3 regions of the Noviherbaspirillum agri genome follow, and region 1 is predicted to be linked to each of the others. Evidence: predicted binding sites of a transcription regulator. Region 1 holds the regulator's gene; each other region holds the start of a gene.
The links. The regulator LexA, encoded in region 1, represses DNA repair genes until DNA is damaged. The targets are predictions, from matches to a motif close to ACTGTATNNNNATACAGT.

Region 1 (7,974 bases):
ATCGTGTGGTCGCCAACCATCTTAAGCGGACCTTGCGGCATGCGAATTTGTGCCTTCTCGACTGCGAAACCTTGCTTGGTGACAGCTTCAGCGATATCTGCATTCGTGACAGAACCAAACAGACGACCATCGACACCAGCCTTTTGGGAGATCTGAACGGTCATGCCGCTCAGTTTTTCACCTTGCGCTTGAGCTGCTGAGAGCTTCTCGGCTGCTGCCTTCTCCAACTCGGCGCGCTTTGTCTCGAATTCGGCGACCGCTGCCTGCGTAGCGCGACGTGCCTTGCGTTGCGGGATCAGGAAGTTACGTGCATAACCGTCCTTTACCTTCACTACATCACCCAGGTTGCCGAGGTTGACGACTTTTTCCAACAGAATGACTTGCATGTTTTTCTCCTATTTTCCTCAGTCGTCAATCAGGCGTTGTGCAGATCGGTGTAAGGCAGCAACGCGAGATAACGTGCGCGCTTGATCGCCGTATCCACCTGACGCTGGTAGTGCGCTTTCGTGCCAGTCAGACGCGCCGGCATGATCTTGCCGTTTTCCTGGACGAAGTCCTTCAGCGTGTCGACATCCTTGTAGTCGACTTGCTCAACGCCGGCGGCGGTGAAGCGGCAGAATTTCTTGCGCTTGAACAGCGGATTTTGCTGTTGGCGCTTTTGCTTGAGTTTGCTCTTATCGAATTTTTTACCGAATGCCATGGTTGGCTCCTGTATCTATTGATCTGGTGTATATGTCTCGAAATCGGTCACGTGAAAGACCAGGGTTTTACTATTGCGGTTCTTCCGTGCAAGAAACCCTGTCAACAGCAACTTCGCTCCCAACTCAACCTGATTGAATCTTCCCGAAAGCTCACCTGCGACAATCGCGGCAACTTCGAATTCAACCTGGCGTGGGATACCTGCCTCAACTAGGTCCGATGCATGATGCAGTTTTGCAGATACGATCGGAATGCCAGCCGGTGTGTAACGCAACACGTCACGTTCAACAATGGTGGCAATCAAGCGAAGCTGGTTCACGCTCCTCGTCTAGCAATTACGCTGCAGAGGCCTCGGTACGTTGGCTCTTGGCAGCATCTTCCTTCTGCACAGCCTTCATCATCGGAGACGGCGCGGTCTCGGCCTTCTTCATCTTGACGGTGAGGTGGCGCAGGACAGCATCGTTAAACTTGAAGCCGGTTTCGATTTCAGCCAGGGTCTCGCTGTCGCATTCGATGTTCATGCAAACATAGTGCGCCTTCGCCAGCTTCTGGATCATATATGCCATCTGGCGGCGGCCCCAGTCTTCAACACGGTGGATCTTGCCGTTACGGGCGGTGACGATGCCCTTGTAGCGGTCGATCATCGCGGGCACTTGTTCGCTTTGGTCCGGATGGACAATAAAAACGATTTCATAATGACGCATGTAATCTCCTTGTGGTCGGATTAAACGCCCACCTCGGCGTCAAGACGAGTGTGGGAAGAGGAAAGCCCGACATAATAGCTTGAAGACAAAGAAACTTCAATGCTTTCAAACCCTTAATCCTCCTCAGCAATCCAAATCCCAAATAGTCGGAAATAGCGTCATTTAGGGCTTGCATTCACATAATGCCTGTATAAAAATACAGGCTGTCTATATAAACAGCGCCAATTGGCGCCGGGTTTCCACCATGATCAAATTGACCGCCCGCCAGGAACAGATCCTCAACCTGATCCGCGAAGCTATTGAAAACACCGGCTTCCCGCCTACTCGCGCCGAGATTGCCGCTGAACTTGGCTTTCGCTCTGCCAATGCCGCGGAGGAGCATCTTCAGGCGCTCGCACGCAAAGGTGCCATTGAAATATCACCCGGCACATCCCGGGGAATCCGCTTGCGCGATATGCATGCCAACGGCGCATCGAGTCGATCCGCCACGCGCCAGATGGCACTCCCTCACGCGTCTTTGATGCAGCTTAGCCTGCCCCTCGTCGGTCGTGTAGCAGCTGGCTCCCCAATCCTCGCGCAAGAGCATATTGAGGCCACGTATAGCGTCGATCCGTCACTGTTCTCCGCAAAGCCGGACTACCTGCTGAAAGTCCGGGGACTGTCGATGCGCGATGTCGGAATTCTTGACGGCGATCTGCTTGCGGTGAAAAAAACCGACAATGCAAAGAATGGCCAGATCGTTGTGGCGCGACTGGGTGATGATGTCACCGTAAAACGCTACAAAAAGTCTGGCTCCATTATCGAACTTTTGCCGGAAAATCCAGATTTCGAACCGATCCGGGTCGATGCAAACGAGGATAGCTTTGCACTGGAAGGCTTGGCCGTAGGTTTGCTGCGCGCCTGGGGCTAAATGTCTTTTTTGCCATAACGACTCCAGGCAAACCAGCGGAGCAACCAGGTATAACCGTAAGGCGCCCTACGGCACTGAGGCTACACTGAACAAGTCCCGCGATGGCACGTGCCGGAATTCGGGACGGAGCGCAGGGCGCAAACCGGAGCCATGGTCGGACCATTGCAGGGATTTGCGACGCTATGAACAGTCGGAAGCAGGATGCGCGACGCGCGTGAACATTTTGCTTAGCCCTAAGTGCGCAGTTTCACCAGAATCTGGCGCGCGATACCTCGCAAGATATTGACCTCTTCCGTTTCGAGCTGAGCACGCGAAAACAAACGCCTCAGGCGAGGCATTAGTTTCTTCGGATTCGCCGGATCAAGGAAATCGATGGCGACCAAGGCTTCTTCCAGGTGGGCATACATGCCTTCAACTTGCGCAAAGCCGGCAGCTTCACCCTGAAAACCGATTGGCGCTACCGGAAGGACGTCGCCACATGTAGCCATCCTTGCTTCGTATGCAAGTACTTGGGCAGCCTGTGCAAGGTTTAACGAGGAATAATCCGGGTTGGCCGGGATATTGATCAGCGCATTACACTTCTCGATGATTTCATTCGGGAGACCGTAGCGCTCGCTCCCGAAGACAAGCGCGGCATTCAGACTTGACTCTGCGGCGATCTGCTCCGCGAGAACGCGCGGCGTTAGCAATGGCGGAGAAAACTCTCTCAATCTCGCACTTAACGCTGCTGCAAAATTGCATCCTTCCAGCGCCTCCTCTATGTTTTCAACGATTCTTGCGGTCGCGAGGATATCCTGCGCGCCGCTGGCGAATGCGACAGCCTCCTCTTGCTGGAGCGCATCAGGGAAGCGCGGATCGACCAGCACTAGCTGCGAAAAACCCATCGTTTTCATTGCGCGTGCAACAGCTCCGATGTTACCGGGATGACTGGTCTGGACGAGCACGAACCGAAGGCGGTTAAAAAGAGGGGTATTGGTTTGAGGCTGGTTCATTTAGAATAGCGGGATTGCGCGGCAATCGTTTCCTGGGACTCATTCGGTTTGCCGCATCGCTCATTAATTCATTCTCTTGCGGGGCTCCGGCGCGGTAGCGAACGGTACCGCCATTTTAACGGAACATCCTATGCATCCCATGCTCAATACGGCGGTGAAGGCCGCTCGCCGGGCCGGTTCGCTCATTAACCGCGCCTCTTTCGACATCGAACGCATCAAAGTCACCGAGAAGGGACACAACGACTTCGTTACTGAAGTTGACAAAGCCGCCGAGCTGGCGATCATCGAAGTTCTTAAAACCGCCTACCCTGACCACGCAATTCTGGGCGAGGAAACCGGCCCTTCTGCCAACCTGCACGACGAGAATGAAAACGTCTGGATCATTGATCCGATCGACGGCACCACCAACTTCATCCACGGCTTCCCGCAGTATTGCGTCTCGATCGCGCTCCAGCACCGTGGGCAAATTACGCAAGCGGTAGTTTATGATCCTTGCCGCAATGACTTGTTTACGGCTTCCAAGGGTGCCGGCGCATACCTGAATGACAAACGCATCCGCGTCAGCCGCCGGGACAAGATGAGCGAGGCGTTGATCGGCACCGGTTTCCCCTTCCGGGACATGGAAGGTCTGGATGAGTATCTGAAGATGTTCAAGGTCATGACAGAGCGCTGTGCAGGCTTGCGTCGCCCCGGCGCTGCGGCATTGGATCTCGCTTATGTTGCGGCCGGCCGCCTCGACGGCTTCTTCGAAAAGGGCCTGCAGACCTGGGATATGGCTGCGGGGGCGCTGCTTATTACGGAAGCGGGCGGTATCGTGGCAAATTTCTCCGGCGAGTCGGACTACCTGTACAAGGGTGACGTGATTGCCGGCACACCGAAAATCTTCGCACAGATGGTCAATCTCTTGTCACCCTTCGCAAAATAAGGCCGCCGCAATCATTCCCGCCAGAAGAAATCCGCGTGGACCGCGTACGGCGCTGTCCACGCCCTGCGTGATCGAGGGTTCCACTTTCCTCCATCGCGCATTCGCTTCTTACGTTCCGCCTCATCCAATCTGCACGCCTTTGATTCCACTGGTCTCGTGATGGCGCGCAGTCCTTTTTGTACTGATTAAAATGACTTTTAAAGAGCTCGGCTTGTCCGACGACATTGTTCGCGCCGTTACAGAACACGGCTACAACACTCCCACTCCAATTCAATCGCAGGCTATCCCCGCCGTACTCGGCGGCGGGGACCTGCTTGCTGGGGCGCAGACCGGTACCGGCAAGACTGCTGGATTTACCTTGCCGATCTTGCAGCGTCTTTCGAAAAACGCCCGTTCTGCGGGTGGAAAGAAATCCATTCGCGCCTTGATTCTGACGCCCACGCGGGAGCTCGCGGCACAGGTTGAGGAGAGTGTCCGCGTCTATGGAAAGTACCTGAAGCTCACCTCGGCCGTGATCTTCGGAGGAGTCAATATCAATCCGCAGATGAAACTGCTGGCACAAGGCGTCGACATTCTCGTTGCCACATCCGGCCGCTTGCTCGACCATATGCAGCAAGGCACGGTTGACCTCACCCATATTGAAATCCTCGTCCTGGACGAGGCCGACCGCATGCTGGACATGGGCTTCATCCGAGATATCCGCCGTGTTCTCGCGGCGCTTCCGAAGCAGCGCCAGAACCTGCTGTTCTCTGCAACTTTCTCCGATGAGATCAAGGCACTCGCCGACGGCCTGTTGAATGCGCCGGCAATGATCGAGGTCGCCCGGCGCAACTCCACCGCCGAGATCATCGAGCAGAAGGTGCACCCGGTCGACCGCAACCGCAAGCATCCACTGTTAAGCCACCTGATCAAGGAGCGAAACTGGTTCCAGGTGCTGGTCTTCACCCGCACCAAGCACGGCGCCAACAAGCTGGTCGAGCAGCTTGGCAAGGACGGTATCAGTGCACTCGCAATCCATGGCAACAAGAGCCAGGCGGCGCGTACGCGTGCTCTGGCGGAATTCAAGGATGGTAGCCTGCAGGTGCTTGTCGCGACCGACATTGCAGCGCGCGGAATTGATATTGACCAGTTGCCGCATGTGGTCAACTACGATCTGCCCAACGTGCCGGAAGACTATGTGCACCGGATCGGCCGCACCGGGCGGGCCGGTGCCGCAGGCGAAGCCGTATCGCTTGTCTGCGTGGATGAGCACGATATGCTCAAGGGCATCGAAAAATTGATCAAGCGCAGCCTGCCTCAGGAAATCATCCCCGGGTTCGAACCCGACCCGAATGCCCGTCCGCAGCCGATTCAGCTTCGAAGCGGGAACCCTCCCCCGCGCAACCGCTCGCCACGAAGCAAGCCGGCAAACAAGCCTGCGAACAAGTCGCAAACCGGTACGGGAAACAGACCCGCTCAAGTAAACAAGAGCGCAGCGAAGCCTCCGGCCGGAAAGCAAACGGCACCGCATCGTAGCGGCGGGCGAGGTCGTTAAGCCTCCAAGGATTGCAGCGTACACAAATGCGCGCTGCATAATCCCAAGAGGGGCACTTCGCCACTCAGCAGCGCAAAAGCGCAAGCAGGCAAGCAGGCAAGCAGCCGTATTTGATCCAATCCGTTGCCGCATTAAAATGGCGGGCTATACATGTTGACGAACGACATGCCACCGTCACACAGAAAGATTGGAATGGCTTCAAAACCTGCCGTGAAACCGGAAAACGACGCGCCCCCATCCCGACTTGATGCGCTGCTGGAGAAGCACACTCCAATGATGCAGCAATACCTTCGCATCAAAGCGGAGCATCCGGACACGCTGGTGTTTTACCGGATGGGAGACTTCTACGAGCTCTTTTTCCAAGACGCTGAGAAAGCCGCCCGCCTTCTCGGCATTACGCTGACCCAGCGCGGGAGCTCCAACGGCAACCCGATCAAGATGGCCGGCGTGCCGTTCCACTCGGCTGACCAGTATCTGGCAAAGCTGATCAAGCTCGGCGAGTCTGTCGCCATCTGCGAGCAGATCGGCGATCCCGCCACGAGCAAGGGCCCGGTCGAGCGCAAGGTTGTGAAGGTCGTCACACCGGGGACCCTGACCGATTCCGACCTTCTGCCCGAAAAGGCCGACCGACCGCTGCTCGCGCTTTGCGTCACGGCACAGAGGAAAACGGCAACAGTAGGCCTGGCGTGGCTGTCTCTCGCCAGCGGGGCGCTCAGGCTGATGGAATTTGCCGGCGACGCCCGCTCCTTCGATACGCGGCTGAGGCAGGAGCTCGAACGGATAGCCCCGGCAGAGATCCTGTTGACAGACGAGGCCGGTCTGATATCGACGCAAGGCGCCCCAGGCAAGCTGACGACCGTTCCACACTGGCATTTTGATAGCGCCAGCGGTGAGAAGGCATTGCTCGAACAGCTTGGCGTTGCCACACTCACCGGCTTCGGCGCAGATGGTTTGAGTGCCGCGGTTGGCGCTGCCGGCGCGCTGCTTCGCTACGCACAATCAACGCAAGGCAAGGGGCTGCAGCATGTGCGCACCCTCGCCGTCGAGGCAGAGAACGAGATTATCGGGCTGGATGCCGCTACCCGACGCAACCTTGAACTGACCGAAACCATTCGCGGCCAGGAAGGTTCGTCCGCTTCCCCTACCCTGTTTTCGCAGCTCGATCACTGCCGTACGCCGATGGGTTCACGACTGCTGCGCCATTGGCTGCACCACGCCCGCCGCGACCAGGAAGTCGCGAAGGAACGACATGCAGCGATCAACGCGCTGATGCGCACGGACGCTTCATCGGGACTTTCGGCTACGCTCGCCGCAGTGCCGGACATCGAACGCATCACCACACGCATTGCCCTGCTGTCTGCGCGCCCGCGTGACCTTGCGGGACTTCGTAGCGGCCTGCAGCAACTTCCCTCATTGCGCGCCTATGTCGCCATGTGCAACAAGGATGCCGACGCGCTGCTGCTGAAGTCGATTCATGACGCGCTCGCCACACCAGGAGAGTGCCTTGAGATACTCGAACGCTCGATCGCGCTCGAGCCGGCTGCCATGGTGCGTGACGGCGGCGTCATCGCCCGCGGTTTCGACAGTGAACTGGACGAACTGCGCGCACTCTCGGAAAACGCAGGCCAGTTCCTCGTCGACTTAGAAACGCGCGAACGTGCTCGCACGGGCATCGGCAATCTCCGCGTGGAGTACAACAAAGTGCACGGCTTCTACATCGAGGTCACGCATGGACAGACGGACAAGGTGCCAGATGATTACCGTCGCCGCCAGACGCTGAAGAACGCCGAGCGCTACATCACACCGGAATTGAAAGCATTCGAAGACAAGGCGCTATCAGCGCAGGAGCGCGCACTCGCCCGGGAGAAATACCTCTACGAAAAGCTGCTCGGCGACCTTGCCCCCCATATCGGCACGCTGCAGGCAATCGCGCATGCACTGGCACAGCTCGACACGCTGGTTGCCCTCGCCGACCATGCGATGCGCAACAACTGGTGTGCGCCGCAGCTGGTCCGCGAGCCGACCATCCTCATTGAACAGGGGCGTCACCCTGTCGTGGAAAACCAGATAGAGCGTTTCATCGCCAACGACTGCGAGCTCAACAGCGAACGCAAACTGCTGCTGATTACCGGTCCCAACATGGGCGGCAAATCCACGTTCATGCGTCAGGTGGCGTTGATTACGCTATTGGCGTATGTCGGCAGCTTCGT
Region 2 (7,974 bases), on a different contig from region 1:
GAGCAACCCGTTGCCGGGAGCGCTCCTGCAGCGGCGGGCGGGCTGCGGAGCCCAGTTTTATTTCATCGGTTGTGAGAAATCCGATTGCAAGCGAAGCTGACATAAGTTATGTTTTTTGCAAAACCTGACAAATGTTGGATTTTAATCGGCAATGTCGGTTTAACAAAAGACAAGAGCACTGAACAAAATGCCGTTGGCGAGGTGCGCGAGGCAGCCAGTAAGCCTAGGGCTGAAGATCGCAGGCGGCGTTTTGGCAGGTGCTCAAAAAAACGAGGAGACAACAATGAAGGCAAACCAGCGTGTCTGCGTCATCGGCGCAGGCCCGAGCGGCATTACGGCCGCAAAGAACTGCGTGGCGGCCGGGCTCGACGTCGTCGTCTTTGAAAAGAACGACAAGGTCGGCGGCAACTGGGTGTTCAACTCGAAGACGGGCCACTCCAGCGTCTACGAAAACACCCACATCATCAGCTCCAAGGTCTGGTCGGAATACGAAGATTTTCCGATGCCGGACGATTACCCCGATTATCCGAATCACCGCCAGCTGCAGGCCTACTTCGAGTCCTACGCGAAGCATTTCGGCGTGATGGAGCAAATCCGCTTCAACCACACGATCCGGCATGTGACGCGGCTGTCTTCCGGCGACTGGAAGGTCGAATATCTCGATGCCGGCGGCCAAGAATGCGAGGAAACCTTCCCCATCCTGATGGTCGCCAACGGCCACCACTGGGATCCGAAATATCCGGAGTTCAAGGGCAAGTTCAGCGGAAAACTGATGCACTCGCACGACTTCAAGGGTGTGAATGAAGAATGGCGCGGCAAGAACGTGCTGGTGATCGGCGCCGGGAACTCCGCCTGCGACGTTGCGGTGGAAGCGGCGCGGATTGCCGGCAAGGTGTGCATGTCGATGCGCCGCCCGCAGTGGTTTGTGCCCAAGTTCATCTTCGGCCAGCCATCGGACGTGTTTGCCGCCAAGAGCGCATGGCTGCCGAAAAAAGTCCGGCAGGTGGCGATGGGCAAGCTGCTCCGTCTGCTGCAGGGCCCTTACAGTCAGTACGGCTTGCCGACGAATGTGCATCCGCCGCTCAGCCACCACCCCACCCTCAATTCCGACCTGCTGGATTTCATTCGCCACGGTCGCATCCATCCGCGCCCCGGTATCCGCCGGCTCGATGGGGAGATCGTGGAGTTCACCGACGGCACGCGCGAAGCCTTCGACATCATCTGCGCCTGCACCGGTTTCTGGACCACTTTCCCCTTCTTCGACAAGAGCTTCATCGACTTCAAGCATGCGGAAAAGGTGCCGCTGTACCGGAAGATGATGCATGCCGAATATCGCAACCTGTATTTCATCGGCCTGTTCCAGCCGATCGGCTGCATCTGGCCGCTGGCCGACTACCAGGCGCTGCTGGCGTGCATGGAAATCCTCGGAAAGTACCAGCGTCCCGCCGGCATGAAGGCCGCCATCCAGCATGAGATCGAGCATCCGCACTTCGAGTTTGAAGGCGGGCAGCGGCATGCGGTAGAAGTCGATTACCACCTCTTCCGCAAGGAGCTCGGAAGCGACCTGCGCGAAGCCGGCATCGATATCGGCAAGCCACCGGCCGGCATCAAGTCGCGCTACAAGAAAGCGCCGCCGATTCATCTGCGAAAGCAGGTACAGGCGGCCTGAACATGGATGCGACCATCCTGTTCGTGCATGGCATGTGGAGCCAGCCGTGGGTTTGGGACAACTGGATGAGAAGGTTCGAGTCCCGCGGCTACCGATGCATTGCACTCATGCTGCCCGGCCACCGGCCAGGCGACCCGGATGCGGCGCTGGAGCGGCTCGGCATCGAGGAGTATGTGTCGGCAGTGGAGCAGCAGGCGCGACAGTATCCCGCGCCTGTGCTGGTCGGCCATTCGCTCGGCGGGCTGATCGTGCAGCAGGTTGCCACGCGTATGCGGCTGTCGGCCGCGGTGCTGGTGAACACCGCGGTGCCCGCCCCGCTCTTTCCGCTGCGCCCGGCCATGCTGCCCGGGCTGGCGCGGCATTTCATGCGATGGGGATTATGGCGATCCTCCTTCCGGCTGTCGGCATGGGAGGCGAACCACCTGCTGTTCAACGCATTGCCGAAGCATGAGCGCCGCGCATGCCATCGGCGGCTGATTGCCGAATCTGGCCGCGTCGCTTACCAGGTCGGCTTTGGCCCGCTCAACCTTGCCGGATCGAACCGTGTCGATCGTGCCAGCATCCTCTGTCCAATGCTGGCCTTGTCCGGCGGAAAGGACCACATCATCCCGGTCGGGGCAAGCCGCCGCATGGCAGCCTGGTACGGTGCCCGGCTCGATTACCGGGAATACGCGCAGCATGCGCACTGGATGCTGGGCGAACCGGGCTGGGCGCAGCGCGCGGATGAAGTGATGGACTGGCTGGCGCTGTGTCGCGCACGGGGCATTGCCGAAGCAAGAATGCGCACACTCAACAGAAAAGCAGGATAACGGCGGTATCGATAGCCTGACAATCAACCCGCCTGTCATGCGGCTGGCCAAAGGAGGAAGGGCAATGAACAGAAAAACGATTTTCATCACCGGCGCAGCATCCGGCATCGGGCGCGCCACCGCGCTGCTGTTTGCACGCCGTGGCTGGCATGTCGGCATTACCGATCTGAACGAGGATGGCCTGGGATTGCTGGCCCGGGAAATCGGCGCCGGGAATTGTTTCGTTCGACGATTGGATGTCACCGATGCGGAAGGCTACGGCGCCGTTATCGACGACTTTGCGCGCAGCACACACGGCCGCATCGATGTCTTGTTCAACAATGCCGGCATCCTGTACATGGGGCCGTGTACCGAGATCGACCTGCAGCAGCAGTTCCGGCTGGTCGACATCAATATCAAAGGCGTTCTCACCGGCATCCACGTCGCGCTTCCCCACCTCAAGCACACGCCCGGCGCACGCATCCTCACCATGTGCTCTGCCTCCGCCTTTTACGGTACACCGGAGCTTGCCGTCTATTCCGCGACCAAGCATGCGGTGCGCGCGATCACGGAAGCGCTGAGCCTCGAGCTCGAGCGCGACGGCATCGTCGTCAGCGACATCTTTGCGCCGTACGTGAATACGCCGATGGTGACCGGCGCCGCGCGGCAGGCGCACAGCATTTCCGTGATCGGCGTGAATGTAAAAGCAGAGGATGTGGCGGAGACGGCGTGGCGGGCGGCGCATGGCAAGCGGGTTCACTGGCGCGTCCATTACCTCACGCATGCGCAGGCGGCATTCTTCTGGGCCTTCCCTTTCCTGAAACGTCCGCTGATGAAATACCTGTGCCTGCCGCGCAAACCGCAGCAGGCGGACTTGCGCGCTGAGAGCTGACGAGGCAGGTTGTGAAAAGCATTGCGCATTGTGCGGTCCGGATGCTGAGTTCTCCGGCTGCCGCGACAACGCCCGGTCAGCAGGCGAAAACATCGAGGTTAGTTGTTGCTTCGCTGCAAGCAGGTTTAATAAAATCAAATACTGTGTTTTTGTACAGTATAGACTTACTTCATGCCTGCCGATCTGCCTCCTCCCGCGCTTCCTGCTTACGCCGAGCTCCAGTGCGTCAGCAATTTCACCTTCCTGCGCGGCGCCTCCCATGCGGAGGAACTGGCGATGCGCGCCGCCAGGCTCGGCTATTCGGCGCTGGCCATTACCGATGAATGCTCGCTGGCGGGCGTCGTGCGCGCGCATGTGGAAGCGAAGCAGCTCGGGCTACACCTCATCATCGGCAGCCAGTTCGAACTGGTCGACGGCAATGGCAGCCCGGCCTTTTCCCTGATCCTGCTGGCGAAAAATCGCGAAGGCTACGGCAACCTGTCGGAACTGATCACGCTCGCGCGCACCCGCGCGGACAAGGGTTTCTACCGTCTTACGCCGGAGGACTTTACCGAACCGGAATCCGGTTATACCCACCTGCACAGCATGCCGGACTGCCTGGCGATCCTGACGCCGCGGCATGGCATTGCCGCCGATGAACTCGCCACACAGGCTGCGTGGATGCGCAGCAGCTTCCCCGGTCGCGCATGGATCGCGATGACGCTGCTGCACCGGGCCGGCGACGAACAGCATCGCGCGGTGGTCGAACAGGCGGCGCAGGCATCCGGACTGCCCGTTGTGGCAACCGGCGATGTCTGCATGCATGTGCGCTCGCGCAAGCCGATGCAGGACACGCTGACTGCCATCCGGTTGCGCAAGCCGATTGCGGAATGCGGTTACGACCTCGCGCCGAATGCGGAACAGCACCTGCGCTCGCGACTGCGGCTCGGCAACATCTATTCAGCAGAGGCACTGTCGGAAACAGTACGCATCGCGCAGCTGTGCACGTTTTCCCTCGATGAATTGCGCTACGAATATCCGGACGAGCTGGTGCCGCCGGGCGAGACGCCCGCCAGTTACCTGCGCAAGGAAACCTATATCGGAGCGCAATGGCGCTACCCGGCCGGCATTCCGGCCAAGGTGCAGGAACAGGTCGAGCATGAATTGGCGCTGATCACCGAGATGTCCTACGAGCCGTACTTCCTGACGGTGTACGACATCGTGCGCTTTGCGCGCAGCCAGCACATCCTTTGCCAGGGACGCGGCTCGGCCGCCAACTCGGCGGTGTGTTACTGCCTCGGCATTACCGAGGTGGATCCGTCGCGCAGCCATTCGCTGTTCGAGCGCTTCATCTCGAAGGAGCGCAACGAGCCGCCGGACATCGACGTCGACTTCGAGCACCAGCGTCGCGAGGAAGTGATCCAGTATGTGTACAACAAGTACGGCCGGCTGCGCGCCGCGCTGACCGCCGTCGTGATCAGCTACAAGCCGCGCAGCGTGCTGCGCGATGTCGGCAAGGCGCTCGGCGTGGACTTGGCCATCGTGGACAAGATTGCGAAGTCGCATCGCTGGTGGGACGGCAAGACGGGGCTGTCGGAACGCTTTACCGAATGCGGCATGGATCCAGGCTCGCCGATTGCGCAGCTATGGGCGGACATTGCGGAGAAGATGATGCGATTTCCGCGCCACCTGTCGCAGCATCCCGGCGGTTTCGTGATTGCGCGCGGCAAGCTGTCGCGGCTGGTGCCGATCGAAAATGCATCGATGAAAGACCGCAGCGTGGTGCAGTGGGACAAGGACGACCTCGACGCGCTCGGCCTGCTGAAGGTGGACATCCTCGCGCTCGGCATGCTGTCGATGATCCGGCGTGCGCTCGACATGATCACCGAGCAGCGCGGCGAGCCCTTCTCCCTGCAGGACATTCCGGCGGAAGACCGGGCGACCTACGCGATGATCAGCCGTGCCGATACGGTCGGCGTGTTCCAGATCGAAAGCCGCGCGCAGATGACGATGCTGCCGCGCCTCAAGCCCAAGAAGTTCTACGACCTCGTGATCCAGGTCGCGATCGTGCGCCCGGGGCCAATCCAGGGCGGCATGGTGCATCCTTACCTGCGTCGGCGACAAGGTTTGGAGCCGATTATTTATCCGAAGGAAGAGCTCAAGGCAGCGCTGGAGCGCACCTGCGGCGTGCCGCTGTTCCAGGAACAGGTGATGCAGATCGCGATGGTGGCGGCCGACTTCACCGCCGGCGAGGCGGACCAATTGCGGCGCTCGATGGCTGCGTGGCGGCGCAAGGGGGATCTCGGCCGCTTCCAGGAAAAACTGAAGAACGGCATGCGTAAAAAAGGCTACGAGGACGCGTTCATCGACGCCATCGTGCGCCAGATCGAAGGCTTTGCCGAATATGGTTTTCCCGAAAGCCACGCCGCCAGTTTCGCGTTGCTCGCGTATGCCAGTTCCTGGCTGAAATGCCATGAGCCGGAAGCCTTCCTCGCCGCACTGCTCAACAGCCAGCCGATGGGTTTTTATTCGCCATCGCAACTGGTGCAGGATGCGCGACGCCATCGCGTCGAAGTACGTCCGGTGGATATTCTCAGCAGCGCATGGGAAGCCGCACTGGAACCCGGAACCGGAAGCCGCCCGGCGGTGCGCCTCGGCTTCAACATGGTGCGCGGGCTGTCAGCCGATGCCGCGTACCGGATCGAGGAAGCGCGTGCCGTGCGCGTATTTTCCGATCTGTCGGATCTCGCATTGCGCGCGCAACTGACGCGCCACGACCTGCAGATGCTGGCCAATGCCAACGCGCTGGCCGCACTCGCAGGCAACCGGCGCGAGGCGTTGTGGCAGGCGATTGCCGGCCAGCCGGACAAGGGCTTGCTAAAGAAGGCGGTGATACAGGAAGACGCCGTGCAATTGGATGCGCCTTCCGAAGGCGAAGAGATCGTGGCCGATTACCATGCGCTCGGCCTGACGCTGGGCCGCCATCCGCTGGCGCTGCTGCGTAACTTGCTGCTGAAGAAGCGCTTCCTGCCGGCCGAGGTGCTCAATACTTTCGGCGACCGCGCGATTGCGCGCGCCTGCGGCATCGTCACCGTGCGCCAGCGCCCGTCCACCGCCAGTGGCACCATGTTCGTGACCATTGAAGACGAAACCGGGCTGGTCAATGTCATCGTGTGGCCGGCATTGGTCGACAAGTACAGGAAGGAATTGCTCGGCAGCCGCCTGCTTGGCGTGTTCGGCATCTGGCAATGCGAAAGCGGCGTGCGCCACCTGGTCGCGAAAAGGCTGGTGGACATGACGCCCTTGCTGGGAAGCCTCAATACGCACAGCCGGGATTTTGCTTGAATCAATGAAAAGCCCGCTTTGACAACGCCGGTTGACGTCATGACCGCGAATCGCTGTGAACCGCCGCGATCACACTTCCTATTTGGCGAGCTACTGAAAAATGGATAAATTACCGCAATGAAACCGACCCTCGACATCGCCATCCACCTGCTTCACTCGGCCTCCTCCGGCACGCTTGCCACGCATTCGCTGCAACTGCCCGGCTATCCGTTTGCGACTACCCTGCCCTTTGCGCCGGACGAGCATCACCGCCCACTGTTTCTGGTCAGCGGACTGGCCGAGCATACGAAGAACCTTGCCGCTGACGGCCGCGCAAGCTTCCTGGTCAACAGCCCGAACGGCAGCAACGTGCTGACCGGCGCCCGCATGACGCTCGTCGGCGATGCCGAGCGCATCGACGCAGCGCCGGAACTGGTCACGCGCTATCTGCGCTACCAGCCGGATGCGGAGCAGTACCTCAGCCTGGGCGATTTTGCTTTCTTCCGCCTGACACCAAAGCGCGTGCGCTACATTGCCGGCTTCGGCCAGATGGGCTGGATCGAAAGTGCCAACTGGACACAGGCGGCGGTACTGCCGCTCGCCGATGAGGCCACCTGCCTGCGCGAACTGACCGGCAGCCATGCCGTGGGCGTGCGCGTACTCGGACTCGACTGTTATGGCGCGGACATCGAGCATCACGGCAAGCGCGACCGCCTGCGACTGCCACAGCCCGTCGAATCGGCGGAAAAAATCGTCGGCAGCATGCAGCGATTGCTTGCGGCCCTGTAACAACGCCCGTCACTGCACCCGGAACGGGGCAACGCCAGCACGAAAAAATCCGAGAAATTCCGGCCGCACGCATAACTATCTTCCTTGCCCGAGTGTCTAACCCTTGTTGAAAAAAGCAAGGAGCAAGGACTTGGCCAGCATGCTGCATATCAGCGAAGAGTCGATTCGGCCGCTGGCGGATGCCAACCTCATCGGCATGTTTTTCTGGGATATGGAAGGCAACATCCTGGATGCCAATGACGCGTTCTGCCGGATTGCCGGTTATTCCCGGCACGCATTGCTGTCCGGCGAGATCAAGGCTACCGACCTGACCGCCCCGGAGTCGCGGCGGATGGATCTTCAAGCCCTCGACGAACTCAGGCGCACCGGCAGCGTCATGCCGCACGAGAAACAACTCCTCCGTGCGGATGACACACGCGTCACTGTCATGATCGGCGGCACATTTTTCACCGGTTCGCAGGAGCGCGGCGTTGCGTTCGTCGTCGACCTCAGCCAGCGCCGGCGCACGGAGCAACTGCCGCAAGACGAAGAGC
Region 3 (7,974 bases), on a different contig from region 1:
CAAGCTGGCGGACGCCTTTACACGCAGCCAGGACGAGGAAGTCAGGAAGCAGGCGGCATTGCAGATCCTGTTGCTGCTCGACAGCCACACGCAGCTGGAAGAAAGTGCGTTTTATCCGGCGGTGCGCGACGTCGATCCGGCGATGATCGACCACTTCCTGCAAGAGCACCAGAGAACGGATGACATGCTGCAGCCTCTGCGGACGGCGCCGCTTGACGACCCGCAGGCAGAGCAGTTGTTGCGGCAGGTCATCGACATCACGCTGCACCACATGCAGGAAGAGGAAACGCAGTTTTTCCCGAAGCTGCAACAGGCACACCTCGACATGGCCGATATCGGCCTGCGCATGCAGGCGGCCGAGGCGAATTTCTCGCATGTCGAGGCGCGTACCGGTCAACAAGGTCCGCGGCGATAGCGTGAATGAAGCGCCTGAAGATGTGATTGAGTCCGCACGGTGATGAAAGCTCTGCGGCCGCAGTGCATTCATGCTGCATCGTGGCGCTTCGGCAGTCTCTCCTTTGTGAAGCGTTCCCGGCTTCCTCTGTACCTCGTTTCCTGCACCGCTATGGCAGGGCGATTCTCGACTGGATTTTGAGATATCTCTTCATCGCGCTTCCTGAAACTCCTGAAGATGGACACCTGTCGACAAGGAGAAGCTGGCATGTTGAGCGCATTCAGATCACGTCTTTCCCGGGCGGCGGCACTTGCCGCCGTTTTGCTGCTGGCACAGCTTCCGGTATCGGCGCAGCAGGTGCTTCGCCTGTCCACGACGACCAGCACGGACAACTCCGGCCTGCTGCAATACCTGCTGCCGTCCTTCGAGGCGGAATCCGGACTGAAGGTGCAGGTGATCGCGGTGGGCACCGGTAAGGCGCTGGAGCTGGCAAAGAACGGCGACGTCGACGTAACACTCGTGCACGCACGCAAGGCGGAGGACCGGTTCGTGATGGAAGGCTATGGCGTCAACCGCCGCGACGTGATGTACAACGACTTCATCATCGTCGGGCCGGATAATGATCCCGCCGGCATCCGCGGCATGAAGGACGTCATCGCAGCGATGAAGAAGATCGTCGACACCAATGCGCGCTTCATTTCTCGCGGCGACAATTCCGGTACCGACCAGATGGAGCAGGCTTACTGGAAGGAGGCCGGTGTGAAACCGTCAGGCAGCAACTACGTCTCCGCCGGGCTCGGCATGGGACAGGTACTGACGATGGCGCAGGAAATGCAGGCCTACACGCTGACCGATCGCGCCACCTACGTTGCTTACCGCGCAAAGACAGGACTGACAGTGGCCGTCGAGGGCGACGAAAAAATGTTCAACCCCTACGGCATCATCGCCGTCAACCCGGCAAAGCACCCGGACGCCAACTACAAGGGGGCGATGCAACTGGTCAAGTGGATCACCTCGCCAGCCGGCCAGCAGCGCATCGGCGAGTTCCGCGTCGATGGCCAGCAGCTGTTCTTCCCCATGGCGCAAAGTCGTTGAGCGACGCGCTGCCGTCGCACCGAGCCGGCGCACGCTGGCCCGGATGCAAGCGCGGGAAGGTAGCGCTGATTCTGGATTCCGCTTCAGGTTTTCCTGCCGATCATTCCCGGCCTTCCGGCGGATGCCTCGCCGTCCGCTATCCCCCTTTACCTCTGCTGGGTGGAAAGCTAAGTTGCTTCACGGATTAACGTGAAGCAACCTAAAATACTCCATCCTCAACAGAAGCCCAACGGCAAACACCCCTCCTGCGATGTACAGCTACATTCTCCTGCTTCACATCCTAGCCGCCACCGTCTGGACCGGCGGTCATCTGGTGCTCGCGACGACGGTGCTGCCGCGTGCGCTCGCTGCGCGCGACCCGACAATCCTCCTGGCGTTCGAGTCGGGATTCGAGCGCGTCGGCATGCCGGCGCTGTTGATCCAGATCGCGTCCGGTCTGTGGATGGCGCAGTCGATGGTGCCCGACGTGCGGATGTGGTTTTCCCTTTCGAGCGCGCCGGCGATGCTCATTACGTTCAAACTGGCGCTGCTGGCAATTACGCTGATCACGGCGCTGGATGCGCGCTTGCGCATCATTCCGACGCTCAGCGCAGAAACGCTGCCTGCATTGGCGCGCAGGGTGGCTCTTGTCACGACGGTGTCCGTGCTCTTCGTCGTGGTCGGTGTGTCATTCCGTGGCGGATTGCTTGTTTGACACCGCCTCGCAAGAGGGCGATGCCACGCCGGGCCGTCTGCGCACGTTTCGACAGTCGGTCAGCCACCTGCCTTGATTTTACTCAACGGAAAAATTTCCTTAGAGATCATGGACATAAGGTGGCTTATCCCTACTTATCCACAGTATTGACCACAGCAAATGTGAATAAGCTGTGCACGGCACCGAGCGATCAGTGGCGCGCGCCGCTGTCCATGCCGCGGCCTGTCTTTTGCTGCAATTCATCGATGCGCTCGGAAGCCTGTGCTTTCGTCAGCGTGTCATCCATCTCTTCGCCTGCTTCCTCGGACAGTGTTTTCAGGTAGGACCGCTGGGCGCCTGTCATCGGCTCGTCGCCGGTCGTCCAGTCTTTCGGATCCTTCACCATGTTGCTCTGCTGCGCATCCTCTTGCGTTCGCTTGTCCATTTGTTTCTCCTCTGCTGACAGTCAATCAACGCTTGCATGGTGGACTGTATGTTTGTACAGTTAGTTCCTCGGCATCGCCGTTGTAGGAACGGCGAGCGGAACGGAAGGCGAGGGATGTTGTGTTCGCAATCCTTGCCAGGAAAGGAGGGGAGATGAAATGAAAACAGGAAGTGCGTTATCGCACCTGAAAGAAGGAGAGCTTTGCATTGTCACGACACCAAAGGGTGAGTTCGAGGCGCGATGGAGCGTGGCAAGCTGGTGCTTCTATCACCTCGATCGCGGCACGCCGGTTGTCTTGCGCGCGGAGGAGATCGACGAATGGCGGCCGGTATCGGTCGCAGGACATTGAACTGGCAAGGCATCCCGACGCCTGACCCGTTCCTTCATCCGCCATGCTCGATGGCGTGGCGCAATGCGCCGAAGCGTCTGCGGTATTGCGCCGGTGTCAGGTTGACGTGGCGCCGGAACAGCCGGCTGAAAAAGCCGGCGTCTTCATAACCCACTTCGTTCGCAATCTCTTCCACAGGCTGCTTGCCGGATTCCAGCATCTGCTTGGCTTCTTCGAGCCGCAGCGTATGCACGTATTCGAGCGGCGACATGCCGGTCGCCTGCTGAAAACGCCGCTTGAAGGAGCGCTCCGCGATTCCGGACAGCGCAATCATTGCATTGACCGGCGCAGGTTCCGCGTAATGGTCGGCGATCCATCGCTGGCAGCGCGCGATCAGCGCATCTTCCGTCTGCCGCGTTTGCGCGAGACGGGCGAAGGGCTGTTGCCCGATGTCGTGCCAGTCGATCATGTTCAGGCGAGCGGTCTGCATTGCGATGTCGACGCTGCACAGGCGTGCGATGAGATAGAGCGCCAGATCCAGCCAGGTAGTGCCGCCACCTGCCATGATCAGCCGCTGTCCTTCGCCCGACGCAACGAGCGCGCGCTGGCGTCGGACCTTGATGTTGGGATAGCGGCGGCTCATCAGGTCGCAATAAGCCCAGTGCGTCGTCGCCTCGCAGCCGTCGAGCAGACCCGCCTCGGCAAGAAGGATGGCGCCGGAACAGGCGGTTGCCACGATCTTGCCGGCGGCGTAACTTCTGCGCAGGCAGTCGATTTCCTCTCGAAAGCGTCCGTCAAGCGGTTCGCCCGGAGGCACCGTCAGCTCGGGCACACATACCACATCCATCTGCGCGCACAGGTCCAGTCCGCCTTCCGGTGACACCCGTACATTGTTTCCTATTACGAATGCACTGCCATGGCAGGACAGGATTTTCGGCAGGATCACCTGCCTGCCCGGTGATCCCTCGCAGATGACGTGCCAGTCGCGCCCCGCTGACATGAACAGGTCGTACATGCCGTAAACCACGGAGGCCGAGGTTTCCGGGAACGCTAGGATCGCGACCTGTATCGGTGCTTTGTCATCCATGGCCGATATGTCCGGTTGATTACCGAAATGGCTTTAGTGGCAGGGGCATGCCGGGTTTACCTTGAAGGCTCGCATCGAAGTAGCCAGACACGCAATGCCAATGCCCCGACGTTTCCCTGCCGCGTTCTGCGCATGTCCTGGTTGCTGCTTCCGGGGGCAAGGATCTGCGCCGCTACCGGCTTTGACAGTGCGGATCGCCTCACAGTGCAAGCTTTCCTGCGCCGATGCACGACGTATCGCCACCACCTGTCTGAAGGAGACACATCATGAGCCAATATCGCCAACGCCTGCCGCAGCTGAGTGACCGCCTCTTCATCACCGATGGCGGGCTCGAAACCACGCTGATCTTTCACGAGGGCATCGACCTGCCGTACTTTGCCGCATTCGACCTGCTGAAAGACGAAGCGGGGACCGCGGTGCTCGAGCATTACTACCGCCGCTACGCCGACATGGCGGCCGAACGCGGTGTGGGCCTCGTGCTGGAAGCGCCGACCTGGCGTGCCAATCCTGACTGGGGAGCGAAGCTCGGCTACGACGATGCCGCGTTGAATGATGCGAACCGCAAGGCGATCTCGTTGCTGCTGCGCATCCGTGCCGCGTACGAGACGCCCGCAACGCCCATCGTCATCAGCGGCAACCTGGGCCCGCGCGGTGACGGTTACCGGCCTGACTTGCGGATGACGGTGGCGCAGGCAGAGAACTATCACCGGGCGCAGGTGACATGCTTTGCCCGGACGGATGCCGACATGGCCGCCGCATTCACGATGAACTATGTCGAGGAAGCAATCGGCATCGTCAAGGCTGCGAAGGCGTGCGGCATTCCGGTCGCAATCTCCTTCACTCTGGAGACCGACGGACGTTTGCCATCCGGCGATACCTTGCAGGATGCGATTGTCCGCACCGATGACGAGACTGATGCGTATGCCGTGTACTACATGCTCAACTGCGCGCACCCGACACATTTTGCACAGCGGCTTGAGGAGGGCGGCGCATGGACCGACAGGATTCGCGGCTTGCGCGCAAATGCATCCCGGCGCAGCCATGCGGAACTGGATGAGGCGGCCGACCTGGACGATGGCAATCCCGGCGAGCTCGGAGACGCGTACGGCGCCTTGTACCGCTTCCTGCCGCGGATGACGGTGGTCGGCGGCTGTTGCGGCACCGACCATCGTCATGTCGGAGCGACCTGTGGCGTGATGGAACGACGCTTTGCGCCAGGCAAGACAGCCTTGGCCGCATGATGTACCGCTGTTGTTTCAGCTAAAAGCGCGCCGCGCTGTTTGCTACCATGGAAGCAGGCTGCATCGTGGTTCCATCGTGGGCCGAAAGCGCGATGCCGCCGAAGTTCCGGCTGCGGATGGCTTGCTGGAGTGGGCTCGAACAACGCCGTCGCGCGCAGCGCACCTGGTCTGATGAACGGAAAGGAGCGTCATGTACAAGCACATCCTGTTGCCGACCGATGGCTCGGCATTGTCAAGGCAAGCCGTGACGAGCGGCATCCTGTTTGCAAAGAACACGGGCGCCACCGTGGTCGGTGTCCATGTCCTTCCTTCTCCGCATCCCGACCAGCTGGAAGCATGGATGCATCATGACGCGCACTTCATTGACCGGCGCCATGCCTTGTTCGAGAAGTTTGCGAACGAGCACCTTGCCTTTATCTCGAACAGTGCGCTGGCCGAAGAGGTCCCGTGCACTTGCAAGCTGGTGAAGGCGGATGAGCCGTATCTCGGCATTATCAAGACGGCAGAGCAGACGCATTGCGACCTGATCTACATGGCGTCGCATGGCTGGAAGGGCGGGGAGCAGCAGCTTCCCGGCAGCGAGACGCTGAAGGTGCTGGTGCACAGCAGGATCCCGGTGCTGGTGCACAAGCCCAGTCAAGGCGATTGACCGGCAGCTGACGGGTAGCTGACCGCTTTTCCAGTGGCATGTAAAGCGCACAATGCACCCAATCCATCCCGCCCAACTTGTCACGCAGCTTGGCGGCACCTATTCGGCGGAACTGGGCATCGACCTGTCCGATGGGAGCGCGGCGGAGATCCAACAATGGTTCCTTGCCGCCATCCTGTTCGGGGCGAGGATTTCCGAGGAGCTTGCGGAACGCACGTATCGCGAGTTCGAGCACGCCCGCCTTCTTACGCCGAAAAGGATTGTCGATGCGGGCTGGGACCGTCTGGTTGAAGTGCTGGATCGGGGCGGCTACGCTCGCTACGACTTCAAGACGGCGACCAAGCTGCTCGAAGTCAACCGAGCGCTGCTGCACGAATACAGGGGCGACCTGAATCTGCTGCATGCAGCGGTAAGCGATCCTGACGACCTCGAGCGCAGGCTCAAGGGGCTGGGCAAAGGCATCGGTGACGTCACCGTCAACATCTTCCTGCGTGAACTGCGCGGCATCTGGTATAAGGCTGCGCCCCTGCCATCCGATCGTGTGGTCGCGGCCGCGCAGCAACTGCATTACGTTTCCTCCCGGCTGCGCAGCCGCGCGCATGTTCTTCAGGAACTGCAGCAGCGATGGGAGCAGGACGGGGGCGATACAAGGGCGTTTACAGATTTTGAGGCGGCATTGGTGCGATACGGTCATACGCGGCGCACGCAGGGCAGGGCAGCGCGCTAACACCCAACCAAGGAGGACCGGATATGAAACGACATCGGTGTCGCATGACAATGGCGACCGTTGCCGGATTGCGCGTGTCGGGTTTGCCAATGGATGGTTTTTTTCATACGGAAAGTTGCGACGCAGCATGAGAGAAACCGAGAGAAATCAAGCATTTATCCGTTCCTGGGCTGGATAAAATTTGCTTTTTATTCAAGGACTTAACTGTTTTGCAACGCAAAAAAGATGTCGCGTAGATGCAACTTTTAGTTGGTCATGTTGCTGCAGCGCAGCGTCCGAGGAGTAAGCTTAGGCATGCGTGAATTGACCGCCCGGGCCTGACCCGGACCGATTGATGATCGCGCTTGTTTTTACTTCTTGGGAACACTGCAATGTTGATTCACGCTGAACACGAGTTCACCAGTTTCCTGGCTGCATGGCCGGCTTCGGAACACCGCATCGTCCATCTGTATGAACTCGATCCCACCCACGTCGCGGCGGAGCCGGGCGCGCAAGTTCACCGCATCTCCGCCGGGCGCCATAGTGCGAACGCCTCCCGGTCGCCATTGCCGTTTTGCCTGTCGGCCGAGTACGCCCCGGCGGCAGTGCTGCTCGAGCTGGATCCGACACACTAAAACTTATTCCGATGTGATCCGCACCAGTAACGCGCACCATTCACGCGTTACAGCTGGGGCAAGGTGCGCCGCGCGCTTTCGAAGTCGGCAAGCAAGCCGAGAATCGCGGCCAGCTTCACCGGCTTGACCAGGTGATGGTCAAATCCGGCTTCCCTTGCACGTTCCCGGTCTTCGGGCTGGCCATAACCGGTCACAGCGACGAGCACGGATTGCGCCGTCTCCGGCATTGCGCGCAGCCGCCTGACAAGCTCGTAGCCGTCCATATCCGGCAGCCCGATATCGAGAAACAGCATCTCGGGGGCCTGACGGCGCGCACGTTCGATCGCACTGCTTGCACTGAATTCGACAGCCACCTGGTGGCCTACCGTTTCCAGAAGCAGGGACAGCACCTTTGCGGCATCCGCATTATCGTCCACGACCATCAGGCGCAACGGATCGCTGCGTCTGGGCGCGGCGGCATTGCGTTGCCGGATTTCCTGCGTGTTTGTGTTGACAGGCAGTCGTGGCAGGCGCACGGCGAACCGGCTTCCCTTTCCAAGGCCTTCACTCTGCGCACAGACGCTTCCGCCATGCAGCTCCGCAAGGCTTTTCACCAGTGCGAGCCCCAATCCCAGCCCGCCTTGGGCCCGGTCCGGCGATCTTTCGGCCTGCGTGAACAGTCCGAAGATATGTGGCAGCAGCTCCTGCGTAATGCCGATGCCGTTATCCTGCACGCTGAATT

Region 2: ACYVIA_RS02150 (error-prone DNA polymerase) is a predicted target of LexA. The motif match lies at 3,490-3,507, and genes of this name have one in related genera.
Region 3: ACYVIA_RS01640 (DUF3072 domain-containing protein) is a predicted target of LexA. The motif match lies at 2,651-2,668, and genes of this name have one in related genera.

Annotation. Positions count from the first base shown of each region.
Region 1 is NZ_BAAGWA010000018.1:17,976-25,949, forward strand. It holds gene rplI (50S ribosomal protein L9) at 1-386, opposite strand, end outside; gene rpsR (30S ribosomal protein S18) at 416-700, opposite strand; gene priB (primosomal replication protein N) at 716-1,018, opposite strand; gene rpsF (30S ribosomal protein S6) at 1,035-1,403, opposite strand; gene lexA (transcriptional repressor LexA) at 1,648-2,313, shown strand; gene ACYVIA_RS20240 (RNA methyltransferase) at 2,547-3,305, opposite strand; gene ACYVIA_RS20245 (inositol monophosphatase family protein) at 3,436-4,230, shown strand; gene ACYVIA_RS20250 (DEAD/DEAH box helicase) at 4,421-5,764, shown strand; gene mutS (DNA mismatch repair protein MutS) at 6,038-7,974, shown strand, end outside.
Region 2 is NZ_BAAGWA010000001.1:498,403-506,376, reverse strand. It holds gene ACYVIA_RS02170 (TetR/AcrR family transcriptional regulator) at 1-103, opposite strand, end outside; gene ACYVIA_RS02165 (flavin-containing monooxygenase) at 284-1,669, shown strand; gene ACYVIA_RS02160 (alpha/beta hydrolase) at 1,672-2,478, shown strand; gene ACYVIA_RS02155 (SDR family oxidoreductase) at 2,543-3,349, shown strand; gene ACYVIA_RS02150 (error-prone DNA polymerase) at 3,521-6,673, shown strand; gene ACYVIA_RS02145 (HugZ family pyridoxamine 5'-phosphate oxidase) at 6,791-7,441, shown strand; gene ACYVIA_RS02140 (sensor domain-containing protein) at 7,581-7,974, shown strand, end outside.
Region 3 is NZ_BAAGWA010000001.1:383,649-391,622, forward strand. It holds gene ACYVIA_RS01625 (hemerythrin domain-containing protein) at 1-415, shown strand, start outside; gene ACYVIA_RS01630 (ABC transporter substrate-binding protein) at 662-1,489, shown strand; gene ACYVIA_RS01635 (CopD family protein) at 1,740-2,183, shown strand; gene ACYVIA_RS01640 (DUF3072 domain-containing protein) at 2,374-2,607, opposite strand; gene ACYVIA_RS01645 (hypothetical protein) at 2,765-2,956, shown strand; gene ACYVIA_RS01650 (GlxA family transcriptional regulator) at 2,991-4,022, opposite strand; gene ACYVIA_RS01655 (homocysteine S-methyltransferase family protein) at 4,289-5,263, shown strand; gene ACYVIA_RS01660 (universal stress protein) at 5,454-5,912, shown strand; gene ACYVIA_RS01665 (hypothetical protein) at 5,965-6,639, shown strand; gene ACYVIA_RS01670 (hypothetical protein) at 7,011-7,253, shown strand; gene ACYVIA_RS01675 (hybrid sensor histidine kinase/response regulator) at 7,301-7,974, opposite strand, start outside.